Regions from separate parts of the Agrobacterium larrymoorei genome, predicted to be linked through region 2. Evidence: riboswitches for the same ligand, from Rfam matches in the RefSeq annotation. Region 2 holds a riboswitch; the other holds the start of a gene.
The links. A riboswitch is a leader RNA that binds a small molecule or an ion and turns the genes downstream of it on or off. The one in region 2 is predicted to bind thiamine pyrophosphate.
Positions count from the first base shown of each region.

Region 1: another riboswitch for thiamine pyrophosphate. It lies ahead of CFBP5473_RS19920 (hydroxyethylthiazole kinase); the one in region 2 lies ahead of thiC (phosphomethylpyrimidine synthase ThiC).

Region 1 is NZ_CP039692.1:1,219,979-1,230,687, reverse strand. It holds gene CFBP5473_RS19960 (ABC transporter substrate-binding protein) at 1-355, opposite strand, end outside; gene CFBP5473_RS19955 (sialidase family protein) at 646-1,818, shown strand; gene pdxA (4-hydroxythreonine-4-phosphate dehydrogenase PdxA) at 1,815-2,774, shown strand; gene CFBP5473_RS19945 (dihydrodipicolinate synthase family protein) at 2,767-3,681, shown strand; gene CFBP5473_RS19940 (iron-containing alcohol dehydrogenase) at 3,693-4,817, shown strand; gene CFBP5473_RS19935 (four-carbon acid sugar kinase family protein) at 5,012-6,070, shown strand; gene CFBP5473_RS19930 (FadR/GntR family transcriptional regulator) at 6,058-6,795, shown strand; gene CFBP5473_RS19925 (LysR family transcriptional regulator) at 7,022-7,960, shown strand; TPP riboswitch at 8,018-8,120, shown strand; gene CFBP5473_RS19920 (hydroxyethylthiazole kinase) at 8,187-8,924, shown strand; gene thiE (thiamine phosphate synthase) at 8,911-9,570, shown strand; gene thiD (bifunctional hydroxymethylpyrimidine kinase/phosphomethylpyrimidine kinase) at 9,567-10,367, shown strand; gene CFBP5473_RS19905 (Lrp/AsnC family transcriptional regulator) at 10,372-10,709, opposite strand, start outside.
Region 2 is NZ_CP039691.1:536,298-547,006, forward strand. It holds gene CFBP5473_RS02465 (ABC transporter ATP-binding protein) at 1-1,313, opposite strand, end outside; gene CFBP5473_RS02470 (glycoside hydrolase family 2 protein) at 1,481-3,952, opposite strand; gene CFBP5473_RS02475 (DUF1839 family protein) at 3,949-4,935, opposite strand; gene CFBP5473_RS02480 (amino acid--[acyl-carrier-protein] ligase) at 4,943-5,851, opposite strand; gene CFBP5473_RS02485 (acyl-CoA dehydrogenase family protein) at 5,856-7,037, opposite strand; gene CFBP5473_RS02490 (acyl carrier protein) at 7,037-7,288, opposite strand; TPP riboswitch at 7,431-7,542, shown strand; gene thiC (phosphomethylpyrimidine synthase ThiC) at 7,649-9,472, shown strand; gene thiO (glycine oxidase ThiO) at 9,474-10,469, shown strand; gene thiS (sulfur carrier protein ThiS) at 10,438-10,635, shown strand; gene CFBP5473_RS02510 (thiazole synthase) at 10,637-10,709, shown strand, end outside.

The DNA of each region.
Region 1 (10,709 bases), on a different replicon from region 2:
TCATGGCGCGTTCGATGGAGTGCTTCACATCGCCCGCATCGAAAGCGGAGCCATCGGAGAACTTTGCGCCCTTGCGCAGATGGAAGCGCCATGTGCCGGGCTTGGATTCTTCCCACTTCTCGGCCAGACGCGGCTGAAGACCTTTGTTGTTGCGAACGTCGAGCTCGGTCAGCGTTTCCGACACATTCTGAAGAATGATGCGACCGATATTGGAGCGCGTAGCCATGCATGGCTCCACGAGGTCCACTTCCTCGTCCAGAACGATGGTGACGCCTTTGCCAGCGCCCTGCGCATAGCTTGGCGTTACCGCAGACGCAGCCAGCAGCGCGCCGATGAGCAGTCTTGTACCCTTCATGACTTCCTCCCTGATGAACAGCGCCCGCACCCTTTCAAGGCCCGAGGTACCGCTGCCGATGCTCCTCACATTGACTGGACGTAAACTTGAACCGGCCTCATCAATTTGTCAACTTAATATCTTCTTTACAGAAATTTCTTATCGTTTTAATTTCATAATATATTGTTTTCATTATTTTATTTTGACTTCATCTGCCAGAACCATAAGGTAATTTGCATCAATCCAACTTGACAACATTTGTTTACAAGCGGATTATCGCCACCAACAAGGCACGCGATGGGAGGAAATTCATGACGCCGGACGAGATAGCTGCAAAGATGGATGGGCATCTTTTTGCGGCAGGCCAGGGACGTAAGGAAGCCTTTCTCCCCTCCCCCAAAATCCAGAATCATGCGGCGTTTCTAAGCTTCCTGCCGGGCGGCGAATTGGCCTGCGCCTGGTTCGGTGGAACGCTGGAAGGCAAGTCCGATATTTCCATTCACATCTCGACGCTGGCGGATGGCGCAGACACATGGTCGAGGGCACACCTTGCCAGCCATGACGGGGAACGTTCCGAACAGAACCCGATGATCTATGTGAAGCCGGATGGAAACATCCTGCTTTTCCACACCGCGCAGCCTTCCGGCAATCAGGATGAGAGCCGCGTGATGATGCACGATCTCTCCGCGACGAACGGTGAAATCACATCCGGCCCTGCTCGCGATATCGGACTAGCAAACGGCACCTTCATCCGGGCCACCATCGTGCGCCGCGATGACGGCGCGTGGATGTTGCCGCTCTTTCTCTGCAACCCACGCCCCGGCGCGAAGTGGACCGGCACGCATGATACGGCGGCTGTCGCCGTCAGCACCGACAAAGGCAAGACCTGGGCCGTGACCGATGTGCCGGATAGTTTCGGCTGCGTACACATGACCATCGTGTCCCTGGGCGGACAGGACATGGCCGCCTTCTTCCGCCGCCGCCAGTCGGATTTCGTCTATCGAACCGAAAGCCGCGATGGTGGGCGCAGCTGGTCCGTACCGCAGGCAACGGATGTTCCCAACAACAACTCTTCCATCGCCGCCATTCGCCTTGCCGATGGCCGCGTGGCGCTGCTGTGCAACCCCGTTTCCGCCGCCACATCCGATGCGCGCCGCGAGTCTCTTTACGACGAGCTTGGCGAAGACGACCATCGCCCGAATGCGGAAGGCGGCATCACGCCGATCTGGGGCGTGCCGCGCGCGCCGGTAACGCTCTGCATTTCCTCAGATGGCGGCAAGAGCTTCCCGCAGCGGCGCATCGTGGAAGACGGTCCCGGCACCTGCCTTTCGAACAATTCGGTCGATGGCCGCAACAAGGAAATGTCTTACCCGGCGCTACTGGAAGGCAAGGACGGCACGCTGCACCTTGCCTACACCTATTACCGACGCGCCATCAAATACGTGCAGCTTGAAAAAGGCTGGATCGACGGAGAAAACGCATGAGCGATATCGTTGGCATCACCATGGGCGACCCGGCTGGCGTCGGCCCGGAAATCACCATCAAGGCCCTGACCGAAATGAGCGCCGAGGACCGGGCCAACACCCGCGTTTTCGGCAACCTCAAGCAGCTTGAGGCCGCCAAGACGGCACTCGGTTCCGACCTCGACCTGACGGGTCTTGTCGAAGACATCGAGATCGAAGGTGCGCCGGTTGCATGGGGCAAGCTCAGTTCGGTCTCGGGCGATGCCTCCTTCCGCTTCATCGACAGCGCCGTGAAGGCGGCGAGCGCAGGCAAGATCGGCTGCATCGTCACGGCCCCGATCAACAAGGAAGCGCTGAATTCCGCGGGCCACCATTATGATGGCCACACCGGCATGCTGACATCGTTGACCGGCTCCAAATCCGCTTTCATGCTGCTGGCATCCGAGCGCCTCAAGGTCATCCATGTCTCGACCCACGTAGCATTGAAGGATGCGATCACCCGCGCCAGGCCGGAGCGTATTCTGGCGACCATTCGCGCTGGCAACAATCATCTGAAACGCATCGGTTACGACAAGCCGAAGATTGCGGTGGCGGGCATCAATCCGCATTGCGGCGAAAACGGTCTGTTCGGCACTGAGGATGATGAGTTCGTCGCACCCGCCGTTGCGAAAGCACGCGCCGAGGGCATCGATGTCTATGGCCCGATTTCCGCCGATACGGTATATCACCGCGCCTATCAGGGCGGGTTCGATCTCGTCATCGCGCAGTATCACGATCAGGGCCATATCCCGATCAAGCTCGTGGCCTTCGACACCGCCGTCAACGTGTCCGTCGGCCTGCCCATCGACCGCACCTCGGTCGATCACGGCACCGCCTTCGACATTGCCGGAACCGGCAAGGCCAACCACGTCAACATGAATGCGGCCATCGCCTATGCCCGCAAGCTGATTGCAGGAAAGAAGAAGAACAATGGCTAATGCATTCGATATCAGCGGCGTCTATTCCGCCGCAACGACAGCAATCGCGGAAGACGGCACGCCGGATTTCCGCCTGTTCACTGCCCATTGCAAGGCGCTGATCGAAGAGGGCTGCGATGGCGTGGCGCTTCTCGGCACGACGGGCGAGGCCAATTCCTTCGGCCTCAAGCAGCGCATGGACATTCTGGAAAAGGCGATTGCAGGCGGCGTGCCCGCAGCAAAGCTTCTGCCCGGCACGGCGCAGACGGCTGTTTCCGACACCATCGAACTCACTCGCCATGCGGTGGAAGCAGGCGTTCCCGCCGTCGTTCTGCTGCCGCCCTTCTATTACAAGGGCGTGAGCGCCGAGGGCATCTACCGCGCCTATGCCAAGGTGATCGAAGGGGTGAAGGATAATCGCCTCAAGGTCATCCTCTACCATATTCCGCAGGTTTCCGGCGTCGCCATTCCGCATGATGTGATTGCACGTCTGCGCAAGAATTTCCCCGGCGTGGTCGTCGGCATCAAGGATAGCTCCGGCGATCTGGACAATATGAAGGCCATGGTTGCCGCCTTCCCCGGCTTCGGCGTTCTGGCCGGTGCCGACCCGGTGCTGCTGCCGCTGTTGCAGGTGGGTGGCGCTGGCTGCATCACCGCAAGTTCCAACCTCGTTGCATCAGATCTTCGCATCGTCTTCGACAACTGGAACGTCGCGGGCAAGGAAGATGTCGTGAAGGCCGCGCAGGACCGCATCGTCGCTTGGCGTGAACTGACCAATTCCTATGTGCAGCTTCCAACCGTGAAAGCCATGGTGGCGAAGCGTCGCGGCGATAATGGCTGGCTGCGCGTGCACCCGCCACTGGTGGAGCTATCCGAGGCGGAACGCGAAACCGTCTGGGCGCGCATGGATGCGCTGGAACAGCAGTAAGGAGCAGGATCATGGATGCCATGGCACGGCCAATAACACTGCATCAGCCGAAGCGACTGGAAATCGGCGCGGGCGCTTCTTCCAAGCTTGGAGAATGGGCCGCAGGCACCAAGCGCGTGCTGGTGATCGCCACCGAACACACGGTCGGCTTCGTCGACCGGCTGAAGCTATCCGGCGATATCGAGGTCTTCTCGAACACTCCGCCGGAGCCGGATGACAAGGCGCTGGATGCGGCCCTGGCAACGGCGCGGGCGCTGAAACCCGAACTGGTCGTCGGCCTCGGCGGCGGCTCGGTGCTGGATGTGGCCAAGCTCGTTGCAGCCTTGTGGGATGGCAACCAGTCTCTGGATCATGTCGTCGGCCCCAACAAGGTGGCTGGCAGACGCACCGCGCTGGCGCAGGTCGCGACGACTGCAGGTACTGGTTCCGAAGCCGGTATCCGCGCGCTGATTACCGATAGCGCAACGCATTCGAAAAAGGCAGTGGAAAGCCCGCATCTGCTGGCAGATATCGCCATTCTCGACCCTGAACTGACATGGTCCGTTCCGCCGGCGGTAACGGCTGCAACCGGTATCGACGCCATGGCCCATTGCGTCGAAGCCTTCACCAACATCAACGCCCACGACCTGATCGATGGTTACGCCCGCATGGGCATCCGCCTCGTCGGCAAATATCTGGCCCGTGCTGTGGAAAACGGCAAGGATACCGAAGCGCGCGCGGGCATGATGCTCGCCTCCTATTACGGCGGCATCTGCCTCGGCCCGGTCAATACGGCAGCGGGCCATGCGCTGGCCTACCCGCTCGGAACCCGGCTGGGCCTTCCCCACGGCCTGGCAAACGCCATCATCTTCCCGCACGTGCTGGCCTTCAACGTGCCTGCCCGCGCAGAGAAGACCGCAGAAGTGCTCGAAGCGCTCGGTCTTGCGGTCGCGAAAGACCCGGAAGGTGTGCTCGATGCTGCCTATGGCTTCTGCAAGGCACTCGGCGTGGAGATGCGGCTTTCGGCGCATAAGGCGCAGGAAGCGGACCTTTCAGACTGGGCAACGGAGGCCCACGCCATCCGGCGGCTGATGAACAATAACCCGCGGGATATGTCGGTGGAGGACGTGCTGGGGGTTTATCGGGCGGCTTATTGAGAGGACGCGGTTTGGCGGGTGGCGCTCCCGCCCACCGCCGTCATGCTCGGGCTTGACCCGAGCATCCACCGACGTCTCGCCACCCGCAACGTGGATGGATCCTCGGGTCAAGCCCGAGGATGACGCAAGAGGGGAGGTCAATGCGAGAGCCGGGACCTCCCTATCGCGACATCGATACAAGGAATGAAACAGGAATGAGCAGGCATTTCGACAGGCTTTTGATCGTGGCGGATGATCTGACGGGCGCGCTGGATACGGCAGCGCCTTTTGCCGCTGCAGGAAAGAAAGTCACCGTCGTTGCCGATCAACGCTTCATTGCGGAAGCCATCGAAAGCGATGCCGCCGTCATAACCGTCACCACGCGAAGCCGTGAAATTCCGGCGGGTGAGGCAGCGCAACGGGTCGCAGCCGTTAAAGCCGCACTCAAACCCGGCATCCGGCTGTTCAAGAAGGTCGATTCCCGGCTGAAAGGCAATCTTGAGGAGGAGCTCGAGGCGCTGGGATTCGAGCGCGCGGTGGTGCTGCCCGGCATTCCGGAATTCGGGCGCATTGTGCGCAACGGCATGATCGAAGGATTCGGGGTGGCGGCCCCGATTTCGATTGCGGAGAAGCTTGGACGGCTGGCGGCGCGATGCCGTTTTCCGGACACGACAACGCCAGAGGAAATGCGGGCAGTGGCTGACGGCATTCAGCCGGATGAGCTGTTGGTCGGCGCGCTGTCGCTGGCAAAAGCCATTGCGGGGGGTGCCTCTACGGAGGCCCAGCCAATTTCCTATCCCACACACCGCGTCGTCATGGCGGTGGGTTCGCGCGACCCGATCACGCTGGAGCAGGTGTCGAAGCTTCGCGCCAGATATCCCGACCTTGCCTATCATGCCGCACCCAATGGGGTGATTTCTTCCAGTCAAACCCGGCAGGAAAATGCGGCAATCACGCTGTTGCAGGCGGTGCCCGCAGAAACGGAAGTCGCGGCAACTCAAGCTGCGGCGGCACTTTCCGCTTCCCTGGCAACCATGGTGCGGCAGGGTGACACCGTTCTGCTCTCCGGCGGGGCGACGGCGGAGGCCTATTTCGACGCGCAGGGCATTCATCTGCTGCGTTTCGTTGGCGAAGCAATGCCCGGCCTACCCGTTGCTGAAATGAATGGCACCTTCTACATTACCAAATCAGGCGGCTTCGGAGCGGAGGACACACTCGTCCGGCTGGCCGAGGCTGTAACAGGTGGAGAGGCTGAGAAAACATGGGGGCGATAGAACAGGTTTCTCATCGCAAGAGTTTGAGCGACGTCGTTTACGAACGGCTTCAGCATGCCATCAAGTCCGGCGCGTACAAGAATGACGAGCGCCTGCCGACGGAGCACGATCTTGCCGCCGAATTCGAAGTTTCCCGCCCCATTGTGCGCGATGCGCTGAAAAAGCTGCGCGACAAGGGCCTTGTCTATTCGCGGCAGGGTGCGGGCAGCTTCGTGCGCAGCATCGGCGTCAAGCAGGCGCTAGGCTTCAGCCCGCTGGAAAATATTGCCGATCTGCAGAACTGTTACGAATTTCGCATGACGGTGGAGCCGGAAGCAGCAGCCTGCGCGGCGGAGCGTTATGGCGAGGCGGAACTTGCCCTGATCAGCCGCGCGCTGGCTTCGCTGAAAGAAGCGACCAACCGTCAGCGGCACCGGGAAGATGCCGATTTCCAGTTTCATCTGGCAATCGCCAAGGCTTCCGGCAATACCTATTTCTCCACCGCCATGGAAGCGCTGAAGGATCATATTGCCGTCGGCATGCAGTTTCACGGGCTTTCGCTGAAGAATTCGATGCTTGGTCTTCGCCATGTCTATGACGAACACGCCGCCATTTACGAGGCGATCAAGAACCGCGATTGCGAGCTTTCCCGCCGGTTGATGCGCCAGCATCTCAACGGTTCGCGCGCGCGCCTATTCGAAGGCAAGAAGCCGGAACTGGCCGATCAGGAAAACGCGCAGTTGTGAAAATATAGCGCTTGCCACTGGAAGCGCCATCACCTACCACATTGAAAGGCCCTCGCGGTTTGGGTCTACGGGTGGGCAAATTATTTCACTTCCATACGGGCAAAACCCCTGAAACGTCCATTTCAGGTGATAAGAGCGTTTCCTTGTCGAATGGAAAGGCTCCAAGGTTTTGTTGAAGCCGCCGAAACATATGGTCGACTGAGACCGTGCCACCCAAGGCCTGAAAATGATTGAGAAATATCTGGATACCCGGCAGCTTGAAGCATTCGTTGCGGTGGTATCCATCGGAAGCATGACGGGCGCGGCAAAGGCTTTGGGCAAATCCCAGCCGGTCGTCAGCCGCCTCATCCAAGACCTCGAGCAGGATATCGGTTTCACCCTTCTGCACCGCAACGGACCGCGCATTGCGCCGACCGAGCAGGGCATTGCTTTCTTCTCGCAGGCCGAGCTTTTTCTTGGCGGGTTGCGCACGATCAGCGAAAGCGCAAGGCGGATCGATGATGCCGATACGCGGCCCATCGAAATCATGGCGGTGCCAGCCCTGGCCGCAAGCCTCGTGCCCACGGCACTCGCAAAGCTGCCAGAGCCTCTGTTTCCAAACCAGGTGCATGTGCGCAGCATCGCGTCCGAAAATGTCGTTCAGGCCGTGGTGGCGCGCACGGCGGATGTGGGCCTTGCAAGCCTTCCGCTGGATAATCCCGGTATAGACGTGCACTGGATCGGCGAAGTGCCCTGCGTTGCCATCGTTAGGCAGGATGATCCGCTGGCGCAGAATGACGTCATAACCCCGCTCGACCTTGCCCGCCGCCGCATCATCGCGCCTGCCAATCCCTACCGGTTGCGCATGCAGATCGAGCAGGCTTTCAGCGAGCAGGGCATAGAGTTGTACGGCATTGTCGATAGCAACGCGACCTATGTGTCCATGTCGCTTGCCCGCGCCGGGCTTGGGGTCGCCGTGGTCGAATCGATCACCGTCAGCGGGCTGCCGGTAAAAGACCTTGCCGTGCTGCCGCTTTCCTTCCACGTGCCCTTCCAATGGGGCGTGATCACCGCACTCGGCAGACCGGCGCGCACGACGATCGATCACCTGATCGATGCACTGGAAGAAAGCGCCCGGTCGCTGCCGGGCTTCCGCAAGCAGGCGGGACAGGCCGTCACTGCCTGAAGGCAATCGACGCTTCATGTGAAGCATTGACACATCTGCAAAAAAGCGACAGTTTCCGCTCATTCCGAGGGGAGCATCGAACGATGCTGAGATGGCGGTGAGCCGAACTCTTGAACCTGATCCGGGTTATGCCGGCGTAGGAACGGAACGGTCGCCGCTGCTGGCAAAGCTTTTCTTTTCTCCGCTCGAATGTGCCCTGATCTCAGCGTCTGGAGGCGATTGAGACATGTCGAGTTTTCCCACCGCTCAAACGGCGGCAGATCTTCTGGCGCGTGTGCGGGAGCGACGTCCGCGCGTTCATTGCCTGATGAATACGGTGGTGCAGAAGTTTACTGCAGACGGTATTACCGCCGTGGGCGGCATTCCTTCCATGACCTCTTCGGAAGAAGAGATCGAAAGTTTTGTTCGCAAGACAGACGCGCTGACGATCAATCTTGGCACGCTGGATGCTGAACGGCGCAAGGTTATCCGCATGGCGGTCTCGATTGCCAATGGGGAAGGCAAGCCGTGGATCGTGGACCCCGTTCATTGCGATTATTCGCCTTCTCGGCTGGATTTCACCCATGAGCTGGCGCAACTCAACCCATCCATCATGCGTGGAAATGCTGCCGAAATGGCCGTGATCGGCGATGTAGGCACGGCGCTTCGTATCCAGACAGGGGCTGTGGATCGTTTAAGCGATACAACCCGCAAAATCCGCATCGTCAACGGCCACTCCCTTATGGCGAAAGTAACGGGAACCGGGTGCCTTTCCGGTGGCGTGATTGCCGCCTTCATGGCGGTGGAAAACGACGTGATGCTGGCGGCTGCCGCAGCACTGACCGTGACCGGCGTTTCGGCTGAGATTGCAGCCCGGCATGCGCGCGGGCCGGGCAGTTTCGAAGCAGCGTTTCTGGATGCGCTCTTCAACCTTAACGGCAACGACATTCTCTCCCATGCAAGGATTGAACATGACGAAGATTGATTATCGGCTGAACGCGCTCGTTGATGCGTCGCTTGCAGATATTGCGCCTCTGCCGGAGCTTGCAGCCATTGCCGCGCGCCATGGCGCGACGATTATCCAGTACCGTGACAAGCACGCTTCCACCCGGCGCATGATCGAGCAGGCGAGGCTGATTGCGCAGGCTCTAAAAGGGACCGGCGTACCACTGGTGATCAATGACCGCGTGGATGTGGCTTTGGCTGCGGGCGCAGATGGCGTGCATCTGGGGGCAGATGACATAGAGACTGAGATGGCAAGACGGCTTTTGGGTGCCGAAGCCATCATAGGCCTGACGGTGAAATCGATGGCGGATGCTGAGCGCGTGGCTGAAACCTCTGCGGATTACGCCTGCATTGGTGGCGTGTTCGAGACCACATCCAAGGTCAATCCCGACCGCCCGGTCGGGCTGGAGGGGCTGAAGGAACTGCGAGATTTTCTAAGTCACAAGCGGCCCGACACGCCGGTTGGGGCCATTGCCGGGATCACGCTGGAACGTGTTCCTTCCATCATCGCCGCCGGAGCCGATGGTGTGGCGCTGATTTCCGCACTGTTCCGCGCGGAAAATATTGCTGCCGCGACCGAGGAATTTCGCCGGGCGGTAGATAAGGGTCTTGGAGCGCGCGCATGACGGCCATTGCATTGACCATTGCCGGTTCCGACAGCGGCGGCGGCGCCGGAGTACAGGCGGATATCAAGACCTTTTCGGCACTCGGCGTTTATGCATCGAGCGTGATTACGGCCATTACCGCGCAGAACACGAAGGGCGTGACCGCAGTCGAAGATGTATCTGCCGAAGTGATCGCAGCGCAGATGGACGCGGTCTTTTCCGATCTCGATATCAGGGCCGTGAAGATCGGCATGGTATCGCGCATCGATACGATCCGCATCATTGCAGAGCGGCTTAGCGGACAATCGCAGCCGGTGGTTCTCGATCCCGTCATGGTGGCGACATCCGGCGACCGGCTGTTGCGAGAGGAAGCGGTGGAAACGCTGCGCGCAGAACTGCTGCCACAGGCGCTGCTTGCAACGCCTAACCTTCCCGAAGCCGCGCTACTGACCGGCAGCCAAATCGCTGGTGACCGCAAGGCGACGATAAAGCAGGCCGAGCAAATTCTTGCGCTTGGAGCCCGCGCCGTGCTGATCAAGGGCGGGCATGGAAGCGGGCCGGAAAGCACCGATCTTCTTCTCGACGGGACGAGCGTGCAGGAGTTTTCCATGCCGCGCATCGAAACCACGAACGACCACGGAACAGGCTGCACGCTTGCCGCAGCGATTACCGCCCACCTGGCACTTGGGCTGGCTCTGCCGGATGCGATTGGCCTTGCCAAGGAATATCTCCAGGGCGCACTGGCCGCCGGGCGCAATATCCAGATCGGCAAAGGGCGCGGCCCCGTGCACCATTTTTATCGCTGGTGGAATGCTTAGAGTTTCAGGGCTTTCGCTCCGCCACCTTCAGCTTGCCGCCAGCGAGCGCGTTTCTGATGGCGAAGCTGGAGTGAATGCGCGAGACGCCCGGTAGCTTGGACAATATGTCCTTGTGCACCCGCTCGAAATCTCCCGCCGTCTCCACCTCGACGCGCAGGTGATAATCGGAACCGCCGGTCATCAGATAGCATTCCCGCACCTCGGGATAACGCCGCACGGCGTTTTCGAAGCGGTTGAGAAAATCTTCCGTCTGCCGGTCCAGTGTGATCTGCACGATGACGGAGATCATCTCGTCGCCCGCGGCACTTCCGGTGATGGCGGTATAGCCGCGAATGACGCCTT
Region 2 (10,709 bases):
GATTCCGGCAACTCATGGAAATCGGCATCGCCAATGGAAATCTTCCCTGAAGTGGGCCAGAGCGTGCGCCCCAGCGCATCCGCCAGCGCCTCGCCACCGGCGCTGCCGACGATGGCGATGGTTTCTCCCGGATTGATCGTCAGTGACGCCTGATCGAGCAGGCGTGTGCCGCTGTCGTCATCCAGCGACAGGCCGGACACTACGATGGGGCCGGTGATGGCGGCTGCTGCTTCCGGCGAAAGCGCCTGAATTTTACCGTCGATCATGCTTGGGGAATCGAACTGCTCGAAAACCTGCTCATACTTGACCTGAACGTCCTGACGGGCCTGATCCCAGTCGATGAGTTCCTTAAGCGGGCCGGGAAGCTCCTTATAGGCGTTAATGACGGCGACAAGCTGACCGACGTCGAGGCTGCCACGCAGGGTAAGGTAACCGCCGAGCGCATAGAAAAAGAAAGGTGTCAGCTGCGCCAGGAAGTTATTGATGAACTTGACGATGAACTTCCACTGGTAGAGATCGTAGCGGATCTTGAAGATTTCACCGAGCCTGTGGGCCGCATCCGCGCGCTCGTAATTCGAGGTGTCGTAGGCATGGATCGTGCCGATGCCTTCCACCATTTCGCCGATCCGGCCTGCCAGCTGGCGCGCACTCAATTGCCGCTGGCGGCCAAGCTCGATCAGGCGGCGGCGCATCTTGGGAATGATGCCGACCTGAATGGCGGCCATGAAGGCTGCAATGAGACCCAGCCAGAAATTCTGCACCAGAATGAAGAAGAGCGCCGATAGTGCCTGCCCTCCGAGAAGGGCAGGCTGCACGAAGGCGTCACCGGTGAAGCCGCCGAGTGGCTCCACCTCGTCCTTGATCATGCTGGAAATTTCCGCACCCTTCACCCGCTTGAAGTGCGAGGGCGGGAAGAGAAGAATGCGGTCTATCAGCTGGAAGCGGATGCGGCGAAGCAGTCGCTCCCCCAGACGGCCCTTGTATGTGTTGATGTAATATTTGAAGAGGCCGTTGATGATGACGAGCGCCAGAAAGGTCAGGCTCAGCCCCATCAACATTCCCAGGCGCGTCAGCTCGATGCCGGGGAAAAGCGTGAGCTTGCCGTAATAGGGAATGTCCACCGTCAGATGCATGAACAGCTGGGTGGAATTGACGCCTTCGAAACCGTCACCCTGAATGGGGCCGTTGACGATCTGCTTGGGAAGATCGAATGCAAGGAAATACGGTATCATCGACAAGGCGACAATCAGCAGAATGAAAAGCTGCTGCCGCTTCGTGTGATTCCAGATATAGCGGGTTAAACTTTTTTCCATGTAGGACTTCTATGCCTTGCCGGATCGGCAGGAAGGTAAATGATGTTTTCGATTGCGTCAAAACCACCGGTGGGAACGGTTAGTATTGCGTAGAAATGGGGATGAATGCTTGCGCCCGCCAGTGGGTCACCGGCAGGTATGATTAAGCCGACTTATAACGCATTTCTTCAAAAACGGAACAACTGTCGGGAGCCGAGCGCTCGGATTTCTCCGTGTGGCTCTTCCTCGCGGCGCTTGCCCGTGTGAAACAGCTCGATAGTCCTGCTTTCTCCCGGAGCCAGATGGAACCAGTCGTCGGCAGGACGATGGTTTTCCGCAGCGACATGGACCGATTGGGCGAAGCGATCCGATGTGATCGTCAGGAAGCATCGGTCGTCTTTCTGGCTCACAATGGGGGTGAGCGTTGCGGTGTGTATCGCAGCGCTGCGGCCAAGCGGGAAATGATAAGCGCTCGCAACGACCTCGCCACTTTCCACGTCGCGCAGTCTCGCCAAGGTCACGTCGTGCGAAGGTGGGCCGAAGCGGTAGGCATAGGTCGTATCGAAAAAGGCGCCAAAGAGGTCGGTCGCGGCGAGCGTCATCTTGGTGCGGGGGGCAAGTTCGAGCTGCCGTCTGCCGCTCACGACAGGCTGCAAACCATCTCGCAGGCAGGCGAGTTCCACGATCACATTTCGGCTTTGTCCGGTCTCGTTGAGGAGGTGAACGTCCAGTCCGTTCGTGCCCTCATCGGTGAGGATGATTTGCATCGGACGGAATGCCCGCTTCAAGGCATACCATGTCGATTTCGGCTCGCCGGTGGAATCGATCAGCCCCCAGCCGGGACCGGGCAGCAGATCCTGCAACGTCCAGATCAGTGCGCCCTGGCATGAGGAGCCGTTGCGCCGCCACTCTCCAAAAGTTACCTCCATGACCTCCGCGATAGCCGCGCGGGAGAGGTCCAGATATCGCTCGCCATCTTCGCGGCGCAGCGTCGTCGGGTCCGCATCGTAGAGCAGCTTCAGGTAATGATCGCGAACATCCTCGAAATCCCATGAGGCTCCACGGTCACGGGGAATGCGGGATTTCCAGACCGGATCATGGAAGGCCCTGACCGGAAGATGGGCTTCAAGGGTCTTCTGTTGCGGCACATTGGCGAAGGCGAGGCACTCTCCGGCAAACCGGACATCCGCGCGGCGCGCATCGTCCAGCGGTCGGCAATAGGCTCCTACGCCGTAATAGTGCCCCACCTTTTCATTGGGAAAGAAGGGGAGCGCGCCACCGAAGGGGGAGTTGGGTACATAGACGACATCCGGGCGATGCTGCTGCACGTAATTCGGCAGTATCTCCTCCGTCAGCGGACCTTTCCAGAATGCTTCCGAAAGCCCGAGCATCGCGCCTTGCTGATAGATTTCGCTGCCGCCGCACAGAACGGCAAGAGAGGGAGAAAGCGCGGTCTTTGCTAGAAGCTGCGTGGTTTCGGTTTCGATATGGGCGAGAAAGGCCTCGTCCTTGGCAGGATAATCGAAATTGGCCAGCATCATATCCTGCCAGACCATGAGGCCGAATTCGTCGCAAAGCGCAAAGAAATCGGCTGTCTCGTAGGCCATGGTTCCGCCGATGCGGATCATGTTCATGCCCGCCTCTGCCGCAAGCCGCAGCCAGGGCTCGTAATCCTTGCGATTACCGGGAAGCCGTACGATATCCGCATTGGTCCAGACCGCACCCCGGCAGAAGATCAGCTCTCCATTGATCTTCAGGCCGAAACCTTTGCCATCTGCGCCATGGTCTATCTCGACGCGGCGGAAGCCGGTTTTGCCGATGGGGTGACTTTTCCCGTCCAGCCGAAGCGTGACGTCATGCAGGGTCGGCTTGCCGTGGGTGGCTGGCCACCAAGGCTCGATGCCGTCCAGTCTCAACTCACCTTCGAAGAGGCCATCTGCGATAGGCGAGAGAAGGGCTTTATGGCCGTTACACTCAACTTCGATCTGTTTCGTAGAGGCCGCAGCCTCGACGGAAAGTTTGATGACGCCCGCGCCATCCGTGGTCAGTTCCGCTCGGAACGACCTGATTTCGAAGGTAGCTTCATTTCCTCGTGTCAGCCGGATCGACCGCCAGGGGCCAGCGGCGTGAATTTCAGGACACCAGCCGGGCATGTAACCCAGTGCCGTGGTTCTGATCATCCGCAGGCCCTGCGTATTCATCATTTGCGGGCGCCAGCGGGCGCGGGGGCCGCTTCTTTCAAGCCGTGGGGCGAGCGCACGGAAGCAGATGGCAAGCTCGTCAGCGCCTGTCAGTTGAACGGGCGTTTCCTGCGCTTCGAACATGCTGGTGCTGCTGGCAATGACCTCACCATTCAGATAAATTTCGGCAATGGTGGCAAGCCCGTCGAAATGAAGTGTTGCGCGTTCCGGGCCATCGGAAATCAGCGTCAGCCGATACCATGCATCAAGGCCGTTGAGCGGCTTCGGATTGAAGCGATCGAACTTTCCGACAGCCTCGAGTGCTTCGGCAACGGTTCCCGGCACAGGTGCCGTGATGGCTTCGGCATCGAGTGGAATATCTGACGGACGAGAATAGGCATCGGCCTCAGTCAGCGTCAGGGTCCAGCCTTCCGTCAGCAACTGGCCGGGACGGGCGGAATGGTGGACCGGCGCGATCACGCGGCCTCGCTGGCGCTATCGAGGTTTTTTCCAAGCTTTGCCATCAACTCGTCCCAGGCATCCGCAGCGGGATCGAGAACGGTTGCCAGAGCATCGAATTTGCGGCGCGTTACCGCACGCGCAAGCTGGAACTGCACGGTCTTGGATACTTCGGAAATTTTCAGAGCCTGTGCGGGGGCATCGTTGAAGGCATGCTCGCCACCCAGCCATTGCAGGTGGCTTGCGGCCAGTTCGAAATTCGCACCCATCTGGCGCAGCGTGTTGAAGGCGTATTTATGGAAGAAGCCGAAAGGGCGGTCTGCCACTTTCTCCACCTGCGCTGGAAACACTTTTGCGAAGGCGCGGATAGGGTTCTGTTTCGGGCGCTTGGCGAAGTGTTGCGTCAGCAGGCGTTCTGCCACAGCGCGGCGATGCTTTTCGGACACCGGCTCCTCGGCGAATTTCACGAATTCGGTATAGGGCAGGAAGGGCGGCTCGTCTTCTTTCAGATGATGCTGGAAAATGCCCGCATAATCATCGCCTTCCAACGCGAAGTAACCGGCATTGTGGAAATATTCCAGTTTGCGATTCTCGCTATCCATGCGGTTGATGGCGACCGTCGTCTTGCCATGCTCCTTGCGGTAGCCGACGCCCTGCGTATCCGGCATGTAGAAGCTGTCCATCTCGATCAGGCAGATGCGCCCGCGTTCCAGCTGGGTTTCCACGTGGTTTTCGATGCTGTCGAAAATCGCCAGTTCGGTGACGCGGATGCCATAGAGCGCTTCGAGGTCTTCCAGCGGCACCTTGAAGAAGGTGAACTGATCGCCCTCGAAATCCTGGGTCAGCGTGAAGCCGAGCATGGCCTCCGGCGGCAGTCCGCTGGAGGCCAGAAGCTCGATCCAGAGATCGACATAGCAATTGGTTTCCGGCCACATCCGGTCAGACGCATGGAGCGGGTGAGGGGTGTAGTTTTCAGCGTTCAAGCCCGGAAATATTGCCGTCATGCAAACATCAGCCCCAGAGCGTTTCGCGAACCGATTGCGGCCACTGATCCACATCCAGACCATGCTTGGCAAAGAGCGCCAGCGCGATGCGTTCCAGACCGAAGCCGACGCAGGCCGTGTGGGCAACTTCGCCATCGGCAAGGTTCAGACCCCACTTCGTACCGAAGGAATCCTGATGGTAGTTGAAGCTCATGCAGGCCGTCAGGTTGGTCGTGGAGGTAACGGGAATCAGCAGTTCGAATTTCAGGTTCTGATCGCGCTGATTGTTGACCAGCATCCTACCCGCGCGTCCGAAGAACGGATCGTTGGCAATATCGATCTTCACCTCGAGACCGATCTTTTCCATCATCTCGACGCCGCGATCCATCCAGATCTGGCGGAATTCGGTCACGTCGCTCTCGGTGCCCATGCGCACATATTCGCGCATGCGGAAGAGCTGCTGGCGTGCCGGGTCCTTGGAAGGCTCGTGGCGGAAGCAATAGGACTGGATGTCGTAGAGACCACCATTTTCAGGCAGGTTTCCGCGCTTGGCGATGGTCGGATACAGCGGATAGCAGGCGGCTGGTGTCAGCACGATGTCGGTAATCTTCTGGTCTTTCGTCCAGTCCGTGCCTTCATCCATGCTTTTGATCAGGCTGACATGATCGAGCTCGCAGCCGCAGAAGGAATGCACGGTGCCCGCAAGCTGCGGAAAGCTCTTCATGTAGCCGCTTTTTTCGAAATAGGCGCGGTTGATGCCGGGCGGGAAGCGGATGGCTTCGGCCTTGTCACCGCCGCCGACCTTGTCGATCAGGCGTTCGAAAGCGGTGATGACGTCTTCGAACTGGCCGCTGCGACCATACAGGCCGTCCACGCCGGTATCGATCAGCAGGCCCTTGTCGAACAGGCGATCGAGAAACGATGTTTGCATGTCCATGGTCTTATCCCAAAAGGCTCGTGTCCTGCTTCTGAACCAGCAGGAGATTGGCGGAATTGCTCAAGATTCTGTCGTTGGAAATCATCAATTGCGCGGAATGCGCATCGCGCAGATGCCGCCCGACGCTATACGGCGTGCCGTTCTTGTAACCCATGATGCCGCAGATCAGCATCGCATGGTTGATGATTTCGAGGATGGTTTCGGAAGAACAAATCTTCACATTGTTCATGGCGATGGCAAAGGCCATCGACATCAATCTGTCCGGGTCCGTCTTGGTGTCTTCGTAAGCCTTGATGCCCGCAATCACGTTGGATTTGACGATCTGTAGCTTGTTGGAAACCTCTGCCAGACGCAGCGCGCCGGGAGGCGTGACGCCGGGAGATTTGCGGGCAGCAGCACGCACGAAGGCCTGCGCGCGTGCAACGGCATCGGCTGCGATGCCGTACCACACACCGCTCCAGAGAAGGTGTGATGTGGCGAGCATGGATTGTGCCGCGATTTCCGCGAAAGGCTTGGGGAATATCTGTTCGGCAGGAGCTTCACCTTTGAACAGGAAGCCATCCGAGCAGGTGCCACGCATGCCGAGCGTGTTCCACACATGGGTCTTTTCGAGGCTGTACTGGTCTTTCAGGAAAACCGTCATCACCTGATCGGCAGGTGCCGCATCCGCATGCGCCCGCGATGTGATGAGGATAGCGTCCGCTTCGCTGCCATAGGAAATGACGGTTGCGTCTTTTTCCAGCCGGCATTGATCTCCGGTAACTTCAATCGCGCAGATCGAATTGCGCAGGTTACCGCCGATGCCGCCTTCCGTCGTTGCCGAGCCGAGAAGAAGCTGTTCGCTTGCCACGCGGCGCATGAAGGCGCCGTGCCATTCGCTGGCTTCCCCATGCTCCACAAGGCTCGATGCCTTGATGTGGTGCATGGCGAAAATCATGGCGGTTGCCGAACACGCCTGACCCAGCGTGCAGCAGATATCGGCGATTTCCTGTAGACTTGCGCCTTCGCCACCCAGATGCGTCGGCACCTGAATGCCCAGCAGCCGCTCGCTTCGAAGAGCGTCAACTGCTTCACTCGGGAAACGACCCGCCGCGTCCACGTCATCGGCAAATTTGGCCGCAGTGGAGGCCACACGCTTGGCGCGTGCTGCCAGTTCCATGTTCTGTGAAGCGACGGCGGCGTCCATCAGGCCGCCTCTTTACCGTCAAGGATGGCTTTCACCGTCGTCTCAATCGCACCGATGCTTGCGAAGGACTTGCGGTTCAACATGCTGTCGGGGAATTCGATATCGAATGCTTCTTCAAGACCAAGCATCAATTGCACGGAGGCGAAGGAAGAAAGCCCTGCCGCGTAAAGATCGGCGTCGTCTGCAATCGTGTCGACAGGAACAGGAAGCTGGCCGAATTTCGACAGTACTTCACGAATAGTTGAATTCATCCCAAGTAATCTCCCTGAAGCTGGATGCTATCATAGCGCATCTTGCAGTTAATCGCGAAAAAATAACATTCCCATAAACGGTGAGGTTAATTTCGGGTGACCGAGACAACTTGACAAGAAAGTGTTCAGGGAGTTTCATGGTCGCATTCACCAGGGGTGTCCCGTCAAGGGGCTGAGATTCTGCTACCACGCGCAGTGACCCGTTGAACCTGATCCAGTTCATACTGGCGTAGGGACGGTGCAAACGCGGAAAACAGCAGTATCGGCCAAGCGCCGGGCAACTGTCATCTTTATCAATCCCGCGCTTTTTCGTCTTCATGCTCGAACTGGGTCTCCACTGTTTTGCTTTGGAGCCTCACGATGAACATTGCTGCTAAAAATCTCTCTCCCACGGTGACCACAGGTCCGCTGCCCGCCTCCACCAAGGTTTATAAGCCGGGTGTGGTGCACCCGCATATCCGCGTGCCGATGCGCGAAATCGCAGTGCACCCGACGGCTGGCGAACCGCCGGTCACGGTCTATGATTCCTCGGGTCCTTACACAGATCCATCGCATTTGCTTGATATCGATGGTGGCTTGCCGCGTCTTCGCCAGCAATGGGTTTTGGAGCGCGGTGACGTCGAACGTTACGAGGGCCGTCACGTCAAACCCGAAGATAACGGTTTTGCCACCGGAGAGCGCCTGACGCCGGAATTTCCGGCTCGCAACCAGCCGCTGCGTGCCAGGGATGGCAAAGCGGTGACGCAGCTTGCCTATGCCCGCGCAGGCATCATAACGCCTGAGATGGAATATATCGCCATCCGCGAAAATTTGGGGCGTGAGGGGGCGAAGGAGAAGCTGGTCCGTGATGGGGAGAGTTTTGGCGCGCATGTTCCCGATCACGTCACGCCGGACTTCGTGCGGCAGGAAGTGGCCTCGGGCCGCGCCATCATTCCCGCCAACATCAACCACCCGGAAGCCGAGCCGATGATCATCGGGCGGAATTTTCTGGTGAAGATCAACGCCAATATCGGCAATTCGGCGGTCACCTCCTCCATGGCGGAAGAGGTGGAGAAGATGGTCTGGGCCACCCGCTGGGGTGCAGATACGGTTATGGACCTTTCCACCGGCCGCAACATTCACAATATCCGCGAATGGATCATCCGCAATTCGCCGGTCCCGATTGGCACCGTGCCGCTCTATCAGGCGCTGGAAAAGGTGAATGGCATCGCCGAAGATCTGAACTGGGAGGTTTTCCGCGATACGCTGATCGAGCAGGCCGAACAGGGCGTCGATTACTTCACCATCCATGCGGGCGTGCGGCTTCACTACATTCCGCTCACCGTCAACCGCGTCACGGGCATTGTTTCGCGTGGCGGCTCGATCATGGCCAAGTGGTGTCTGCATCATCATAAGGAAAGCTTCCTCTATGAGCATTTCGAGGAAATCTGCGATATTTGTCGTGCTTATGATGTGTCCTTCTCGCTGGGCGATGGCCTGCGTCCGGGCTCGATTGCCGATGCAAACGATGCGGCGCAGTTTGCCGAACTGGAGACGCTGGGCGAGCTGACGCAGATCGCCTGGGTGAAAGATTGTCAGGTTATGATCGAAGGCCCCGGCCATGTGCCGATGCACAAGATCAAGGAAAACATGGACAAGCAGCTGAAGACCTGCGGCGAAGCGCCGTTCTACACGCTCGGACCGCTGACGACGGATATTGCGCCCGGTTATGACCACATCACCTCCGGCATCGGTGCTGCGATGATCGGCTGGTTCGGCACGGCGATGCTTTGCTACGTGACGCCGAAAGAGCATCTGGGTCTGCCGGATCGTAACGACGTGAAGGTGGGTGTCATTACCTACAAGATCGCGGCACATGCCGCGGATCTCGCCAAGGGGCATCCGGCAGCGCAGGTGCGTGACGATGCGCTCTCCCGCGCCCGCTTCGAGTTCCGGTGGGAAGATCAGTTCAATCTGTCGCTGGACCCGGAAACGGCGCGGTCCTTCCACGATGAGACCTTGCCGAAAGAAGCGCACAAGGTCGCGCATTTCTGCTCCATGTGCGGACCGAAATTCTGCTCCATGCGCATTTCACACGACATCCGATCCGAAGCCCAGAAGGAAGGGCTGGAAGCCATGGCGGAAAAGTTCAAGCAGGGCGGCGATCTCTATATGCCGCTGCCACAGCCTGTGGCCGGAGAGTGAGATGCGCATTCTCATCAAAGGGGCGGGCGTCGCCGGTTTGACGGCTGCTCTTGAAATGGCAAAACGCGGCTTCTCGGTGGAGGTGCATGACATCTTCGCCGAGGTTGGTCACGGTGCATCATGGTACGCGGGCGGAATGCTGGCGCCATGGTGCGAGCGGGAGAGTGCGGAAGAAGCGGTTCTGACCCTTGGCCAGTCGGCGCTCGACTGGTGGGAGGAGGCGACGCCCGGCCTCGTTACGCGCAACGGTACGCTGGTCGTCGCGCCTGCCCGCGATAAGGCTGAGCTTTCGCGCTTTGCCTCTCGGACAACCGGTTATCGCTGGGTGGACGAAGAGGAGATTGCAGCGTTGGAGCCCGATCTTGCGGGGCGTTTTCGGCACGGGCTTTTCTTCGAAGGCGAGGGCCATCTCGATCCAAGATTGGCGCTGCATGCACTGCACCAGCGTCTGGTTTCGATGGGTGTGGTGTTCCATCTCGGCATCCAGACCATGGATGGCAGCGGCTTCGACCTCACTATCGATTGCACTGGCCGTGCACAGGTCGGTTCCCTGCCGGGGCTTCGCGGCGTGCGTGGCGAAATGCTCTATCTCGCGAGCGACGAGATTTCACTTTCGCGGCCCGTGCGCCTGCTCCATCCGCGCATCCCGCTCTATGTCGTACCGCGAGAGCCGGGGCGCTTCATGGTGGGTGCGACTATGATCGAGTCCGAAGACGAAGGACCGATTTCGGCGCGTTCGATGATGGAGTTTCTCAACGCCGCTTACGCGCTTCACCCGTCTTTCGGCGAAGCGCAGATTATCGAAACGGGAACGGGCATCCGGCCCGCTTTTCCCAACAATCTTCCCCGCATCAAAGAGGAAGGCAACACGATCTTCATCAATGGTGCGCATCGGCACGGCTTTCTACTTTCGCCCGCCATGGCGCGGCAGGCCGCCGACATTCTGGATAAAAAGGAGGTTTCCCATGCGAATTCACGTCAACGGCGAAGAGCATGATCTCACCACAGCAACACTCTCGGAGCTTCTGAGCGTGCTCGACTACGAGGGCGATTGGCTGGCGACGGCGGTCAATGGCGATCTCGTCCATGCCGAAGACCGCCCCGATTTTCACCTGAAGGCTTTCGACAGGATCGAAATCCTCTCGCCCATGCAGGGAGGATGATATGTTGAGACTTTACGATCGCGACGTCAGTTCCCGCCTTCTGCTCGGAACGGCGCGTTACCCATCGCCCGCCG